3 regions of the Enterocloster bolteae genome follow, and region 1 is predicted to be linked to each of the others. Evidence: a T-box and tRNA genes for the amino acid it is inferred to sense, from the RefSeq annotation. Region 1 holds a T-box; the other regions hold tRNA genes.
The links. The T-box of region 1 lies ahead of proS (proline--tRNA ligase). A T-box ahead of a tRNA ligase gene usually reads a tRNA of that ligase, here a tRNA-Pro.
Positions count from the first base shown of each region.

Region 1 (5,726 bases):
TTCAGGCTGATGCAGTCCCTGTTACTGCGGATTTCCTCTGTCAGGTCCCTGACCTGACACAGCCACTGGGATTCCCTGTCATCGGATGCATCCTCAGATAGACACATCTTAAGCGTGAGCAAATCATCAAACAGTTCCGGCTCCATCTGGCTCATGGCACGGCGGATGGATGCCCTGGAGGGCTCCGGCTGCTTTGCGATTTCCTTCATGCCTTCCTCCTTGCCATGCTTTAAGCAGTCTTTCTCCCCATCCTCAGCTCCAACCTTTTTGCCCTGCCACTCCACCAGGGTTCTTACCCTGTAGGAGGTATCGTTGTCCAGCTTTAAATCCTTAAGTATGCCCGCTGCCTGGGAAGCGCTGCACTCCCGCAAAAAGGCGGCCCAGCGCATATGCTTTACAGCCGGAACTCCGGCCGGAATAGACGGCACAGCCCAGTCCCCTGAATCCGCGGCATAAGCCCCGTGAAATTTCTCTGACACAAAGGGACTGATACCCGTCTCATACACCAGCGAGATATAATCCGGATGGGAACTCAGAAGAAGCTTGGTCAGCTCCACCTGAATCCGTTCCTTACTCACATGGACCATGTTAGGCGCAATTACCTTAATAGCCTCATAGGTGCGCTCCTCTATGGAGAATCCCAATTGGGCCGAAAAACGGATAGCCCGGAGGATTCTGAGAGCATCCTCCGTAAAGCGGTCCATGGGTTCCCCCACGCACCGGATGATGCCCTTCTCCAAATCCTCCACACCTCCGAATTTATCCACAAATCCCGTATGACTGTTATAAGCCATTGCATTGATGGTAAAATCCCGGCGTTTTAAATCCTCCACCAAATCCGGAGTGAACTCCACGCTGTTGGGATGGCGTCCGTCAGAGTACTCTCCGTCAATGCGGTAAGTAGTTACTTCATACCCTTCCTTCCCCATCATCACAGTCACGGTGCCGTGCTGTATGCCGGTATCCACAGTGCGCCGGAATACCTCCTTTACCTGCTCCGGCAGAGCGCTGGTGGTAATATCCCAGTCCCCCGGCTCCCTGCCCAAAAGCATATCCCTGACGCATCCGCCTACCACGTATGCCTCGTATCCGTGTTCATTCAGTTTATTAATAATCTCCTCTGCGGGAGCCGGGATTCTGATTTCCATGTCTGTCTGCTTCCTCATACTATATCCGTTTAATGATTGACATTGCCACGGTCTTATTTTATCAGTTTTTCCTGTGCTTTTCCAGAAATATTTTTAACCGCGTATTATAACCATATTAACCATATATTCTTCGTATATAAAAAACGGCAGATACAGGTCCAGTCCCGCATCTGCCGTTTCTATACACATCTTTAGTACGCCTTGCCCCAATAAACCATCTTCTTCGCCGGTTTCCCGCAGCAAACACATTGATCGGACAATTTCTCCTGCTCAAAGGGTATGCATCTGGATGTGGCTCCGGCCACCTCCTTGATTTTCTCCTCACACTCCAGGCAGCCGCACCACATGGCTTTTACAAAGCCGGGCTTGTTGTTGACAGTATCCACGAATTCATCCCAGCCTGCAGCTGTGTAAGTGTGGGCATCCCTGTGCTTCCTTGCCTTCTCCAGCATGGCGTCATGGATGGTATCCAGCATTTCACCTGCTCTTGCCTCCAGCTCATCCAGGGATACAAAGCTCTTCTCATGGTTATCCCTGCGCACCAGCACAGCCTGGTTCTTCTCTATATCCTTTGGCCCTATCTCCACGCGAAGGGGCACGCCGCGCATCTCGCAGTCAGCGAACTTCCAGCCCGGGCTCTTGTCCGTATCATCCACCTTTACAGCGTATCCTGCCTTTGTAAGGCGCTCCTTCAGCTCATATGCCTTATCCAGCACGCCTTCCTTCTGCTGCTGTACCGGCACCACCATAATCTGGACCGGCGCAATTCTCGGAGGCAGCACCAGACCGTTGTCATCGCCGTGCACCATGATGATGGCGCCGATGATACGGGTGCTCACACCCCAGGATGTCTGGTGTACATACTTTAATGTATTATCCTTGTCCGTGAACTGGATGTCAAATGCCTTTGCAAATCCATCGCCAAAGTTATGGCTGGTACCTGACTGCAGGGCTTTTCCGTCGTGCATCAGGGATTCTATGGTGTAGGTTGCCTCTGCTCCGGCAAACTTCTCCTTATCGGTTTTCTGTCCCTTGATGACAGGAATAGCCAGCACCTCCTCACAGAAGTCGGCATACAGGTTCAGCATCTGGATTGTTCTGGCCTCGGCCTCCTCGGCTGACGCATGGGCCGTGTGGCCCTCCTGCCACAGGAATTCCCTGGAGCGTAAAAACGGACGTGTGGTCTTTTCCCAGCGCACAACAGAACACCACTGGTTATAGACTCTGGGAAGGTCGCGGTAGGAATGGATATCCTTTGCGTAAAAATCACAGAACAGGGTCTCAGAGGTAGGCCTTACGCACATACGCTCCTGAAGTTCCTCCAGTCCTCCGTGGGTCACCCATGCCACCTCAGGCGCAAATCCCTCCACATGGTCCTTTTCCTTCTCTAACAGACTCTCCGGTATAAAGATGGGCATGTATACGTTCTGCACCCCTGTCTCCTTAAACCTTCTGTCCATCTCCTTCTGGATGTTTTCCCAGATTGCGTAGCCGGCCGGCTTAATCACCATGCATCCCTTGACGCTGGCATAATCGCAAAGCTCCGCCTTCTTTACCACATCCGTATACCACTGGGCGAAATCCTCATCCATGGATGTGATGGCCTCTACCATTTTCTTGTTGTCTGCCATGATTCTTCTCCTTTTCGTTATTTACATTGACCCTTGCATATCTTTCATTATGAAATAAAAAGAGCCATCCAATCCCCTGTGCCGTGTGCACAAGGGACCGAATGACTCGGCGGTACCACCCTTATTAACCTTCGGGCTTAAGCCGCCCTTATGGTTCTCTCATCATCCGTTAACGCCGGACATACGCTGCATTCATCATACAGGACTCCAGGGTGGGTTCAGCATCTGCCAACCGTAAGGACCTCTCACCTGCGGCCCTCTCTCTGTGACGTGCAATCACGCTTACTGTTCCCTTTCCATGTCATATCTATGAATTGGTCATTTCTTTATGTAAGAATGATTTTACGTCAGTTTCCGGACTTTGTCAACCACAGAATCGCCATATAACGCTTCTGCGGCGGACGGATAACACCTTTCCCCCTTTTTACCTTTAGGAGACAGGAAGTATCTTACCCTAAAATTCAATCAGCATGGGCTGTCCCTTATCAGGACCTTCCAGGGATTTTTTCACCATTTCCCTAACAAAGTCCTCCGCCATTGCCATGGTTGAGTTATTGGCAATGTCAAGCTTTATTCTACTGGCTCCTCTCATTAAATCTACGTTTGCTCCGGTTGTGGAGAGATAACTGCATGCTGTCAGTTCAAAATCTCCATTGGGAAGCTGATTGATGTGTGCTTGTGCCTGAATCATAATTGTGACTCCTTTCTTTCATTTGATGAGCCAACTATATCACTCCCAATCCTTAATTGTTCCTTTTTGGCACAGATGGCATACAATCCGTCATAGATGGCCTATTTCCAGTTTCTATCTGATCCCTATTCCCCTATGTCTCAGTTTCTTCCTCCTTCGTCCACGCCTCCACCATATCCTCAATCAGCAGCAAACCCAGCGGCCCCAGTATAAATCCAAAAAATCCGAATAACTCCAATCCCACATACACAGACGCCAGCGTCTCAAGGGGAGACAGCCCCACCTGTCCGCCCATCATCCGAACCTCCAGAATCTGACGCACAAAATAACACACCAGATAAATGGCTGTGAGTACCAGTGCCTGTTTCCAGTCCCCTACAGCCAGCCGAAAGACAGCCCAGGGTATCAGCACCGTGCCGGTTCCAAATATAGGGAGTGCATCCAGTATACCGATACCAATACCTGCCATGATATAATAAGGATTGCGAATCAGGAACATTCCCCCGATACACAGCCCTGTAGTAATAAAAAGAATGATTCCCTGGCTTCTGAACCAGGCCTTTCCTGTCTGTACCAGGCGGCTTCCTATCATATTGAATTCCTTGCGGAAGGCGGACTGGTCCCGGCGGTCCCGCAGGTCCTCCATTTCCTGCAGGCTTAATATGGCGGCCAGGAACACCACCAGGCTTACGATGGCGGCTTTTGCCAGACAGCTGATGACAGACATGGAGTTAGCCATGAGAAAGGGCATGGCAGCTGTCTTGCATGTATCTACCATATGATAGAGCATGTCCCCGGCCATGTCGGCCACACACCCCGGCCTCAGCCCCATGGCATGCTCCACCCTGTGGCAGTTTCCTGTGAGCCACAAATCAAACTGTTCCAGCCAAACCGGAAGCTGCACCATAAGCAGTTTTCCCTCTGCGCACAATTTCAGGGCGCCTCTGTAGAGCACCGTCCCCAGTACGGACAGCACAGCCAGAAACTCCACGCCGCCTATGACGCCGATGGGCATATGGTACCGTTTTCCCTTTACCGTAACCCTCATCCGGTAGGACAGGAACCTGGCCGACGGCCGCAGCAAAAGGGCCAGGATATAACCCACGAAAAAAGGAGCCACGAGGGGCAGCAGATATTTAAATCCTGCATACACCGCTCCCGTGGTTCCTGTTATAATTAATAATTTCTTCAGTTTCTTACCCGGCTTTTCCATGGACTCACCTGTTTCTGATTCGTACTTCATTTGTACCCTCATAGTATGAGCCGATGACCGGAAAATATTCTGTTTCCTATGTACAAATCATGCCGGTAAATTATTCCTTTGTTACCAGGCTGTCCACTGTATCCTGTGTTACCAGCTGGTTGTCCAGGATTACATAAGGCTCAACCTGCTTGCCTTCCAGATAATCATAGGCAGTGTTAAGGATGGCCTTGCCTAAGAAGAATGGCGGTTCTGCGATGGTTGCGTCAACCTTGCCGGCCTTCATTGCATCCAATGTGTCGTCGATGGCGTCACAGCCGATTTTTACGATTTCATCGGTTCTGCCTGCTGCTTCCATTGCCTCCAATGCGCCTAAAAGCATCTCGTCATTTGCAGCGTAAAGTCCGTCGATTTCAGGATTGGCCTGAAGAATGTTCTCCATAACGCTCATGCCCTTGGCCCTGTCAAAATCAGCCACCTGGCAAGCCACGATTTCCATGTCCGGGTTGTCCTTCATCACTTCGTTGAAGCCCTGGGAACGGTTCTGGGCAACGTTGGTTCCCATGATGCCCTGAATCTCAACAATCTTTCCTTTTCCGCCTAATGTATCAACCAGGTACTGTCCTGCCATGCGGCCTGACTTGATAGCGTCGTAGCCGATGTGTGAAATAACCTCGCCGCCGTTGGCCTCGCGGTCCATGGTAAATACAGGAATTCCTGCCTCGTTGCACGCCTCGATGGAGGATACGATAGCGTCGGAATCACAAGTATCAATAATGATGGCATCTGGCTTCTTTGTAATCAGGTTCTCCACGTCCTTCATCTGGATGGTGGGATCGTCCTGTGCGTCGGTAATATACAGCTCAATACCGTGCTCATCAGCGGCCTTCTGGACACCGTCCTTAACATCCACAAAGAATGGATTGGTCTGCGTGTTCATGGCAAGGCCGATAACATATTTCTTTCCGCTTCCCTCTTCTGAACCGGCATTTTCCGCCTCAGCTGAAGTATCCTTTGCTTCTTCCTTGGACTCTTCCTTTGCCGCCTCGGTGGTG
Region 1 is NZ_CP022464.2:563,006-568,731, reverse strand. Features, by position in the region: gene CGC65_RS02765 (CCA tRNA nucleotidyltransferase) at 1-1,148, opposite strand, end outside; gene proS (proline--tRNA ligase) at 1,340-2,779, opposite strand; T-box leader at 2,869-3,087, opposite strand; gene CGC65_RS02755 (hypothetical protein) at 3,234-3,470, opposite strand; gene CGC65_RS02750 (AI-2E family transporter) at 3,604-4,713, opposite strand; gene CGC65_RS02745 (substrate-binding domain-containing protein) at 4,784-5,726, opposite strand, start outside.

Region 2 (5,726 bases), 1.6 Mb from region 1:
ATAAGTTGGGTAGTCAAAAGGGAAAGAGCCCAGACCTACAGCTAAGGTCCCAAAGTGTGTGTTAAGTGGAAAAGGATGTGGGATTTCAAAGACAACTAGGATGTTGGCTCAGAAGCAGCCACACATTCAAAGAGTGCGTAATAGCTCACTAGTCGAGAGGTCCTGCGCCGAAAATGTCCGGGGCTGAAACACAACACCGAAGCTTAGGAATGTATGTAAGTACATTGGTAGAGGAGCATTCTTAGTGCGGAGAAGCGGTACCGATAAGGAGCCGTGGAGCGTTAAGAAGAGAGAATGCCGGAATGAGTAGCGAGATGGAGGTGGGAATCCTCCAGGCCGAATATCCAAGGTTTCCAGAGTAAAGCTGATCTGCTCTGGGTAAGTCGGGGCCTAAGGCGAGGCTGAGAGGCGTAGTCGATGGACAACAGGTTGAAATTCCTGTACCATGTATCATCAGAACTGTGGGGACACAGAAGGACAACACATCCCGGGAATGGGAATACCGGGGCAAGCGAGGTAGGAGTACGGTTGGCAAATCCGCCGTGCAATCCGAAGACGTGACGCGCAGCGAACTAAAGTAGCGAAGTGTGTGATTCCGGCTGTCAAGAAAAGCCGCTATTGTGTGATACATGCCCGTACCGTAAACCGACACAGGTAGATGAGGAGAGAATCCTAAGGCCGGCGGGAGAAGCATTGTTAAGGAACTCGGCAAAATGACCCCGTAACTTCGGGAGAAGGGGTGCCACAGAGATGTGGCCGCAGAGAATAGGCTCAAGCAACTGTTTAGCAAAAACACAGGTCTATGCAAAACCGTAAGGTGAGGTATATGGGCTGACGCCTGCCCGGTGCTGGAAGGTTAAGAGGAGAGGTTAGCGCAAGCGAAGCTTTGAATTTAAGCCCCAGTAAACGGCGGCCGTAACTATAACGGTCCTAAGGTAGCGAAATTCCTTGTCGGGTAAGTTCCGACCCGCACGAAAGGCGTAATGATTTGAGCGCTGTCTCAACAATGCACCCGGTGAAATTGAAATACCAGTGAAGATGCTGGTTACCTGCGCCAGGACGGAAAGACCCCATGGAGCTTTACTCCAGTTTGATACTGGGATTCGGTATTGCATGTACAGGATAGGTGGGAGGCTTTGAAACATGGACGCCAGTCTGTGTGGAGCCAATGTTGGGATACCACCCTTGCGATATTGGGTTTCTAACCTGCGCCCGTGACCCGGGCGGGGGACAATGTCAGGCGGGGAGTTTGACTGGGGCGGTCGCCTCCGAAAGGGTATCGGAGGCGCTCAAAGGTTCCCTCAGGATGGTTGGAAACCATCCAAAGAGTGCAAAGGCATAAGGGAGCTTGACTGCGACACCGACGGGTGGAGCAGGTACGAAAGTAGGACTTAGTGATCCGGTGGTATGAAAGTGGGATTGCCATCGCTCAACGGATAAAAGCTACCCTGGGGATAACAGGCTTATCACTCCCAAGAGTTCACATCGACGGAGTGGTTTGGCACCTCGATGTCGGCTCATCGCATCCTGGGGCTGTAGCAGGTCCCAAGGGTTGGGCTGTTCGCCCATTAAAGCGGTACGCGAGCTGGGTTCAGAACGTCGTGAGACAGTTCGGTCCCTATCCGGCGCGGGCGTAGGATATCTGAGAGGAGCTGTCCTTAGTACGAGAGGACCGGGATGGACAGACCGCTGGTGTACCTGTTGGCCTACCAAGGCCATGGCAGGGTAGCCAAGTCTGGACGGGATAAACGCTGAAGGCATCTAAGCGTGAAGCCCCCCTCAAGATGAGATATCCCATCGCGAAAGCGAGTAAGACCCCTTGAAGACGACGAGGTAGATAGGTTAGAGGTGGAAGTGCAGTAATGTACGGAGCTGACTAATACTAATCGGTCGAGGGCTTATCCAGAAGGTTAAGGGAAAAAGGTTTGTGAAACAATCGGAATTCAATATGTGGTTTTGAGGGTACGTAAAAGTACTTGAAATTTAATATCATCTGTGATATATTTATGTACACGGTGATGACGGGGTGTGGCTCAGCTTGGCTAGAGCGCCTGGTTTGGGACCAGGAGGTCGCAGGTTCGAATCCTGTCACCCCGACTTTGAAAATATAATGATAACATTTATGCGCGAGTGGCTCAGGGGTGGAGCACCACCTTGCCAAGGTGGGGGCCGCGGGTTCGAATCCCGTCTCGCGCTTTTTTGTTGTTTAACCGGAGCTTTGTGATTTTATGATACAGGGTGCTCCGGTTTTTTTGTTTTTATATTTTCCATCCAGAAGTATAATTGTAACTGTTCAGGACGGCGCATGGAACTGTTACGTATAATTTAAGTTGATTTTAGGTTCTTGTCCCTGGAAAAGAGAAGTATATTGGAAGTATAAGACTAAGGGAGGGCAACTGATATGAAGATAAAGGATAAGAGGGCTGTGTATAAAAGAGCCGCGGATAAGAGCACCGCCGGTAGGAAAAAATGCTGGATGATGGTAATTGCGGTGCTGCTGGCCACTGTAGCTTTGAGTATGAGCGCGTTTGCAGGCCAGTGGAGGCAGGACGATACCGGCTGGTGGTATCAGAATGAGGATGGCACGTATGTAAAAAGCGAATGGTCCTGGATAGACGGAAGATGCTATTATTTTAATGAGGATGGCTATTGCCTCCAAAACACCCAAACACCAGATGGGTACAGCGTTGACATGCAGGGGGCCTGGATTGAGGACGGAGTGGTGCAGATGCAGCAAGAGGTTCAGGCGCAGATGCAGGAACAGGCAGAGGTGCCCCAACAGGAGCTGACAGGTGTGCAAGAGCAGGGCCAGGACAGCGGCGCAATAAAACAGATTGGTAATGTGCTTCTCACAGTTCCCGAAGAATTTGTATTTCATTCCTCTGATGAGAGGGGAATATATATGACCAGTGTGGACGGCAGCAGCCTTATCTGCATCATGTCAGAATCCCTCGCGGACTTTGGCGGATATGCAGACCTGGTATACACCTACCAGGAAAGCGTACTGGACGCAGCTGTGGAAGCAGAGTTGGGGACACCCCAGACCAAGACAACCAGTCAGCTTTCAAACGGACTCTGGTACAGTTATCACTATATGGATGCATCTTCCCTGGGCATACCCGGATTTTTGAAGGTTTATGCCAGAATCAATGGAGACAGACTGCAGATGGTTATGTTCGGCGGCTCTATATCGTCCCTGGATACGGAGGGAATAATGAACAGCTTGACCTTTTTGTGACAGGAAGCCTTGACAGGGAGATGGGATTATTGTATGATGCAAGTGTACACTTGCGCTTTGGGGAGGGTGATATGGACCAGACAGGACAGAATATTATAGATGCAGCCATGGAACTTGTAGTGGAGAGAGGATATACAGCTACCACTACAAAGGATATCGCAAAACGTGCCGGGGTGAACGAGTGTACTATCTTCAGAAAATTTAAGGGGAAGAAGGAAATTGTGCTTCAGGCCATGGGACAGAAAAGATGGCATCCGGATTTGGAACCGGATGATTTTATGATTGAGACGGGTAATCTGACAGAGGACCTGTGCCAATTTGCCCGTATTTATATGAAAAAGGTCACGCCGGAATTTGTTAAGCTCTCCCTGGGACTGCGTACACCAGAGCTGGCGGAGGATACAAGGGAAGGGATCTTAGCCATTCCCCAGGTCTTTAAAACCGGTGTTACGGCATATTTCAGGAAAATGTATGAGAAGGGAAAGCTCATATCGGATGATTACGAGAGTATGGCCATGATGTTTTTGTCGTTGAATTTTGGATTTGTATTTTTTAAGGCCTCTTTTGGCAGCGGCCTGACTGAGATGAAAGCAGATGAGTATATTATTAAAATGGTAGATGCGTTTGTCCATGGAGTGGCCAAGTAAATGCATAAATATATGGTACCATACGGTGCCATTTATTTTTAACAGTTATGCAAGTGGATACTTGCGTAGAAAGGAGAAGATATGAGCTGTTACTTTATTATTTCTGTTTTCCTGGAGCCAGGAAAGGACCGGGCAGATTATGACGATTACATAAAACGGGTCAGGCCTATTGTGGAAGAACACGGAGGAAGGTATGTGGTGAGGAGCGAAGGGATTGAATATATAGGGAAAGACTGGCATCCGGACCGCTTCATTATGATATGGTTTCCGGACAGGGAGAGCATAGACCGGTGTTTTTCCTCAGAGAAATACAGAAAAATCATGAGTAAAAGGGAAAATACAGTGGACAGCCAGGCCATTATTGTCACGGCAGAGGAGATGTATGGGGATAACAGTGGTAAGAGAGAGAGGAGAATGGAATGAAGATAAATGACAGAGTTCATCAGCTGCGCGTTCAGTTTAATATTACACCTGAAATCACAAGATATGTCTATGTGTATATCATAACAGGAAAGAAAGGATGTTACCTGGTTGACGCAGGGGTAAAAGGATGTGATAAAAAAATTGAGGAATATATACATAAAATTGGAAAAAACAGAGAAAATATAAATGCTGTACTGTTGACCCATTCCCATCCGGACCATATTGGTGCCCTAAAAACCATAAAGGAAATGTATTCCTGCTGCGTATATGCCAGCAGGGGAGAGCGGGATTGGATTGAGGATATAGATCTTCAATATGAGAAACGGCCCATACCTGGCTTTTATAGTCTGGTGGATGGTTCTGTTACGGTGGACCGTATCTTGTCTGACGGGGATCTGCTGTGCCTGGAACCTGGGATTACCATTCAGGTAATAGGCGCACCCGGCCATTCCAGAGAATCATTGTGTTTTTATTACAGGGAGCAGAAAATACTTTTTACCGGAGATTCCATACCGGAGCCATCAGACGTTTTGATTTATGATGACTCTCATGCCAGTGAGGAAACATTAAAGCGTCTGGAACGATTGGAGGAAGTTGATGTGTATTGTCCAGCGTGGGATAAGGTTTATGACAAAAGAACAGGGATAGCCATGATTCATGAAGGACTCTCAAGGATATCCAAGATCAGGAGGTGTACAGAAGGATACAGAGGAGGTATGGGGAAAGAAAGTACTCAGAGGCTGTTTGAGCTGATATGCGAGGCATGTAATATGGCTGAATATAAAAAGAATCCCTTGTTTATGCGTTCTGTCATGTCGGATTTAAGCCGGTTAAACCAGGGGAATCATAGGGATTGAAACAAGTTGGATATAGAAAAATGCAAAAAATGAAAAAAGTTGAAAAAACCTGTTGACATTTGTTGAAGCATCTGGTAAGATATCTCTTGCGCTGCGGTGAGTACCAAAAGCGCAAGAGAATAAGAAATAAAAAAATGAAAAAAGTTGTTGACAAACACAAGCGACTGTGATAAGATATAAAAGTTGCTGCTGAACAAGCCGACAACAAAGAACCTTGAAAATTGAAGATTAGACAGTATGTAAAACCCTGAAAATTCTAAAAACAAAAGGTCTGGTTTAGGCCTTTGGATTTGAGAAAATTCAGAACAAAACCAAGTAATGAAGGTTAAAGATAACTAGCCAAGCTAAGTAGTCTGAAACCTGGAATCAACTTTTAAACATGAGAGTTTGATCCTGGCTCAGGATGAACGCTGGCGGCGTGCCTAACACATGCAAGTCGAACGAAGCAATTGAAGGAAGTTTTCGGATGGAATTCGATTGACTGAGTGGCGGACGGGTGAGTAACGCGTGGATAACCTGCCTCACACTGGGGGATAACAGTTAGAAATGACTGCTAATACC
Region 2 is NZ_CP022464.2:5,548,166-5,553,891, reverse strand. Features, by position in the region: rRNA gene CGC65_RS25725 (23S ribosomal RNA) at 1-1,906, shown strand, start outside; tRNA gene CGC65_RS25720 (tRNA-Pro) at 2,023-2,097, shown strand; tRNA gene CGC65_RS25715 (tRNA-Gly) at 2,125-2,196, shown strand; gene CGC65_RS25710 (hypothetical protein) at 2,402-3,238, shown strand; gene CGC65_RS25705 (TetR/AcrR family transcriptional regulator) at 3,310-3,885, shown strand; gene CGC65_RS25700 (DUF1330 domain-containing protein) at 3,967-4,308, shown strand; gene CGC65_RS25695 (MBL fold metallo-hydrolase) at 4,305-5,165, shown strand; rRNA gene CGC65_RS25690 (16S ribosomal RNA) at 5,541-5,726, shown strand, end outside.
Region 2: it has a tRNA-Pro gene. The T-box ahead of proS (proline--tRNA ligase) is inferred to sense a tRNA for this amino acid. The anticodon was not compared.

Region 3 (5,726 bases), 480 kb from region 1:
TATCGGTGTTCATAATATTGTATACACAGGTGTGGAGCCGGTGGACAATTATGACTACATTCACCAGAGTGATTTGTGCGGATGGGTGGGTCAGATTGGATACGGACAGGAGGAGGCCTGGTTTGCCAATGCCTACAGGGCGGATAAGGGAGAGAATCTGGCAGCCGCGGGTTTCTATGCAACGGACAAGAATACGGAGTACGAGCTTTATTTGGCCCGGAATCTGCCCGATGCAGGGGGCGGGGAAATGGAGCGTGCCCTGGATAGGCGGATGTTGCTGGCAAAGGGCAGGCTGGACAATGCCGGTTATTACACGATTCCGTTGGATAAAAAAATCCCCTTGGAGGACAACGAAAAGTTTGCTATAATAGTTAAAATAATAACGCCTGGCACCGTACATCCGGTGGCCATTGAATACGACGCAGGGGACGGCATTGCCCAGGTGGACTTAACAGACGGCGAAGGGTATCTGAGCCATGACGGAAAGGTGTGGGAACATGTGGAGGAAACACAGTCCTGCAACCTGTGCCTGAAGGCATATACAAAGAAATAAAAGCGGTTTATAAAAGGAACAGAAGGCAGAGGATTTTTGATATGGGACACAGAATCATATTTGCAACGGGAAATGAGGGAAAGATGCGGGAGATACGCCTTATATTGGCTGATTTGGGGCTTCCCATACTTTCCATGAAGGAAGCGGGCGCCGAACCGGAAATCGTGGAGAACGGTTCCACCTTTGGGGAGAATGCCGAGATTAAGGCAAGGGCTGTGTGGAATCTGACCGGGGATATTGTGCTGGCAGATGACTCCGGCCTGGAGGTGGATTATATCGGCGGGGAGCCCGGTATCTACTCTGCCCGGTATCTGGGAGAAGATACGCCCTATGCAGTTAAGAACCGGAGTATCATAGAGCGTCTTAAGGAGGCTGGGGGCCAGGAGCGCAGCGCCAGGTTTGTGTGCAATATCGCGGCCATGCTGCCGGACGGCCAGGTACTCCACACAGAGGCTGTGATGGAGGGGCTTATCGCCGGTGAGCCGGCTGGGGAGGGCGGTTTCGGGTATGATCCCATTCTCTATCTGCCTGAGTTCGGCAAGACATCCGCTGAAATCACCATGGACCAAAAGAATGAAATCAGCCACAGGGGGAAGGCATTAAGGGCCATGAAGGAAGCCCTGGAAGGTGTGCTTAAGTAAGAGATGGAGAGGACGAAGGATGAGGATATTAATTGTCAGTGACACCCACAGAAGGGATGAAAATCTAAAAGAGGTAATCCGGCGTACCGGACCGCTTGATATGCTGATTCATTTGGGAGACGCAGAGGGAAGTGAACATGCCATTGCCACCTGGGTCAATGAAGACTGCGATTTAGAGATAATTTTGGGAAACAATGACTTTTTCTCATGCCTGGATAAAGAGAAGGAACTGATGATTGGAAGGTATAAGACCCTTCTGACCCACGGACATTACTATAATGTCTCTGTGGGAGCTGAGTACCTGAAGCAGGAGGCCAGAGCCAGAGGTTTCGATATCGTTATGTTCGGGCATACCCACAGGCCCTTCTATGAGGTGGAGAAAAAAGAAGGGGATAAGGATTTGATTGTGCTGAATCCGGGAAGCCTGTCCTATCCCCGCCAGGACGGACATAAGCCCTCTTTCATGCTCATGGAGATTGACAAAGAGGGGGAGGCTCATTTTTCGCTGAATTTTCTGTAGAATTTTTGTTGACATTTGGGAAGGCATAGTATATAATAATCCTTGCGTCGAGAGACGGGATTGGATGACAGGTTATATTATGCCGGCGCCGGGGTGTGGCTCAGCTTGGCTAGAGCGCCTGGTTTGGGACCAGGAGGTCGCAGGTTCGAATCCTGTCACCCCGATTATAATTAAATAGATTGATTTCATATTTCATGCAGGTGTAGTTCAATGGTAGAACACTAGCCTTCCAAGCTAGATACGTGGGTTCGATTCCCATCACCTGCTCTATTTTTTTGTCTGGGAAGCCTTTTGTATCAGGGCTTCCTTTTTTCGTGCCGCCACCTTGTGCACATTCTATTATACACGGTTCCATTTCCCACTGAACTGATACCATCCGGGTTATCCCGCCCGCCTGGCCATCCCGGCTCACCCGCCCGGCCATCCCGGCTCACCCGCCCGGCCATCCCGGCTCACCCGCCCGGCCATCCCGGCTCACCCGCCCGGCCATCCCGGCCATCCCCGCTCACCATCCCGGCTATTCCGCCCGGCCATCTCAGCCATTCCGCCCATCCTGCCCGCCCCGCCCGGTTCCGGGCTGATTTTCCCCCACCTTATATTACAAAGGCTGTCGTGGTACAATAGGCAGATATTCACCGGAACATGAGATACAGGCACGTCATTATGTTCAAATGTATGTACAGTTTTGTCCACATGGTTCCGGTCAAATTAAGGAAACCGTAAAACTAACAATCCTCAGCTGCACTTGCTATAATCAAGCTATCAAAAGGCACCTGGGAGGTATGGAGAGGATAAGACGTGAATTCAAGACAGATTGCATTTCTGAGACTTTTGCTGGAACATGAAGAGTATCTGCCCGTGGGCTTCTACGCAGGGAGAATGGATGTATCGGACAAGACGCTGCGCAGAATGATTCACGGAGTTAATGAGATTCTGGCGTCCTATAACGGAGTCATTGAGAGCCGGCCCGGAACCGGAATCAGGCTTGAAATCAATGAGGAGGAGCGGGAAAGGCTGATGAATTCAGCTTATATGATGGAACTTATGGATTCCGGCGCATTATCCAGGTCCTGGAACCAATTGTCCAGAAGAATGGATATCGCCCTGAACCTTCTGCTCTATTCGGATGAGGCCACCTCGCTGTCCGGACTTGCCTACAAATATTATGTAAGCAAGAGCAGCATAGCCGGGGATCTGAAAGCCCTTGTGCCTTTTGCCGGAAAGCATGAATTGAGAATCATCCAGGGACATGGGGGGACATCGGTAGAGGGAACAGAGAGCTGTCTGCGCAAGGCCCTGGCGGAACTGCTGCTGTATATTCTGGACAATAATATAAATGCCAATACCAGAGGCAATCCGGCCGCCACAGGCATGTTTGAGTCGGAAACGCTGATGACGATTCTGGACATCTTTACGGAGGAAGACCTGAATTTTGTGGAAGGACTCATAAAACACATTGAGACGTCTGCCGGTTACAGGTTTGACGAGCGGGAATACATGGAATTTTCCGTGAACCTGCTAGTGATGATTTACAGGGTGAGAAATGGGTTTCTCATGGAGCCGGTCTTAAAAAGCAATTACCGGAAACAGGAGAGGGATCCCCTGGATGCCATTGCGTTTGAGCTGGCCTCCCGTCTGAGCGGTTCTTACCGGTATACGCTGTCTGTATCCGAAACTTCACATATTTATAATGTTCTGGCCGCCACCCATCTTGGGAATTTCCTGATGCAGAAGGAACTGCCGGAGGAAGAATCCAGGAAAACGGCAGTGGCCTTCGGTGAAGATTTTATTGATGCGTTTTCTGTGATTACAGGAATCAATCTGAGAACAAAATCAACATTTTATGTGAACGTGATATCCCATATTACGCTGATGCTGAACCGGGCTGCATCCAGCACCCCGGCCAGGAATCCAATCATAGACATACTGCTTGAAAATTATAAGGGTACCATCAATGTATGTCAGATTATATGCAGAATACTGACGGAAAAGTTCAGGCTGCCGGAGATAAGTTTTGATGAGATTTGTTATCTGATGCTGTACATTCAGGGCGAGCTGCTGGCTGATGAGGAGAAAATGGATGTGATACTGGTTTCCAACATGTCAAACAGCATCACCAATATCCTGAAGCATAAATTATCCCAGAATTATCCTCAATGGACTGTGGTGAGCAGTGACTACAATCATTTTCTGGAAATGTCCCAAAAACAATATGATTTGATTTTATCTACGGTGCCCCTGGGGAGCAGGGAACATGTGATACCCTATGCGCTTATCTCGCCTCTGCTGGATGAGAAGGACTGCTCGGCCATCAACAATCTGCTGAAATCATGCCGCCACAGGGAGGATTTGTATTTGCGGGAACTTATGAGAGCCAGGAATGACCTGTACGATATCGGATGTGCCGTAGAAGTGCGGAACCGGAAGCCGATGGAGATTCCTGTGACAGGATTTTTAAAGGTCACTGCATTAAAGGAAGTGGAGTTTGTCTATGTCCATAATGAGGCGGGCATTAACCGCTGTCAGTTTGTGACGGATTTGCTGCAAAAGAAGCTGGATAAAGTGATTATGGATATGTCCAATTGGGATTTTATGCTTTTTGCGTCGAAAATGGTCTATCTCATGGACAATTGCCCGGATTGGGCCATGACGGAATTCATACAGAATATCATTACGGAGGGGAGATAATATGTATAAAATCATTGTTTTCACACACGGTTCACTGGCCGAAAGCCTGGTAAGGACATCGCGGCTCATCCTGGGCAACCAGCCTGATATCGAGACTTACTGTGTGGAGCCGGGGTGCAATCTGGAGGAGATGAGAAACGGAGTGGAGCAATCCATCCGGCGCTCCAATGATTCAGGCCAGGAAGTCCTGGTGCTTACGGATCTGATGTACGGAACGCCGTTTAACACCATGATTCAGCTGGAGGAGGAATGTTCCTTTACACACATCACGGGTACCAACCTCCCTTTGCTGATAGAGGCCATCAACCGCCGTCTGCTGGACGGAAACAGCAGAAGTTTCGCAGGATTGGTGGACACGGCCAAGGAAGGGATTGTAGACAGCCACGTTCTGCTGCAGATGAGCTGACAAGCACGGGCTGATACAGACAAGCGCTGGCTGATACTGATAAGCGCAGACTGACACAGATAGGAAAGGAGCAAAAGCATATGAAAAACATTGTTTTGACAAGAATTGACGACAGGCTGATTCATGGCCAGGTAGTGACTGCCTGGATTAAGCAGTATCCAATCAATAAGATACTCATTATTGATGACGAGCTTTCCCAGAACCGGCTGATGGAGCGCATCTACAAGGCAGCGGCTCCCATGGGGGTGGAGGTGCTGATACAGTCGGTATCCGAAGCCCGGGAGTTCCTGAAGGAGGAGCCGGTGAAGGGAGAGAATTTTCTGATACTTGTGAAGGTTCCGGAAATCATAGAATCACTTCTCAAAGAGGGGATTGAAATAAAGAAGGTGATTCTGGGCGGCATGGGGGCCAAGAACGGCCGGAAGACCTTTAACAGGAATGTGTCGGCAAGCGGTGAGGAGGTTGAATGCTTTAAACGGATTGTGGAAGGGGGAGTGGAAATCTTTTATCAGCTGGTTCCGAATGATAAGGCCGTTAACATCAGAAGCCTGTTTTAGTGAAGCAGGCCAGAATTTGATTTGGAGGAGGTAGCATATGAGTATCTTAACAGCCACATTATTGTCATTGTTATACTTTTGGGGAAATAGTGCATTTGTTCTGGGTGTAAACTGGTGGACCGTCATGAGGCCCCTTGTTTCCGGCTTCCTGGCCGGCGTTATCCTGGGAGACCCTGTAAAGGGCGCCATGGTGGGAGCCCAGATTAACATTCTTTATCTGGGATTCATCGGAGCCGGCGGAGCCCTTCCCGGTGATATCTGTCTGGCCGGCGTGGTGGGCACCACCATTGCCATTACGGGCAATCTTCCTGTGGAGACAGCCATGGCTCTGGCAGTTCCTGTGGGACTGCTGGGAACCATC
Region 3 is NZ_CP022464.2:1,047,112-1,052,837, forward strand. Features, by position in the region: gene CGC65_RS04900 (lectin like domain-containing protein) at 1-553, shown strand, start outside; gene rdgB (RdgB/HAM1 family non-canonical purine NTP pyrophosphatase) at 595-1,194, shown strand; gene CGC65_RS04910 (metallophosphoesterase family protein) at 1,214-1,714, shown strand; tRNA gene CGC65_RS04915 (tRNA-Pro) at 1,804-1,878, shown strand; tRNA gene CGC65_RS04920 (tRNA-Gly) at 1,911-1,981, shown strand; gene CGC65_RS04930 (BglG family transcription antiterminator) at 2,513-4,402, shown strand; gene CGC65_RS04935 (PTS sugar transporter subunit IIA) at 4,404-4,808, shown strand; gene CGC65_RS04940 (PTS sugar transporter subunit IIB) at 4,889-5,365, shown strand; gene CGC65_RS04945 (PTS system mannose/fructose/sorbose family transporter subunit IID) at 5,403-5,726, shown strand, end outside.
Region 3: it has a tRNA-Pro gene. The T-box ahead of proS (proline--tRNA ligase) is inferred to sense a tRNA for this amino acid. The anticodon was not compared.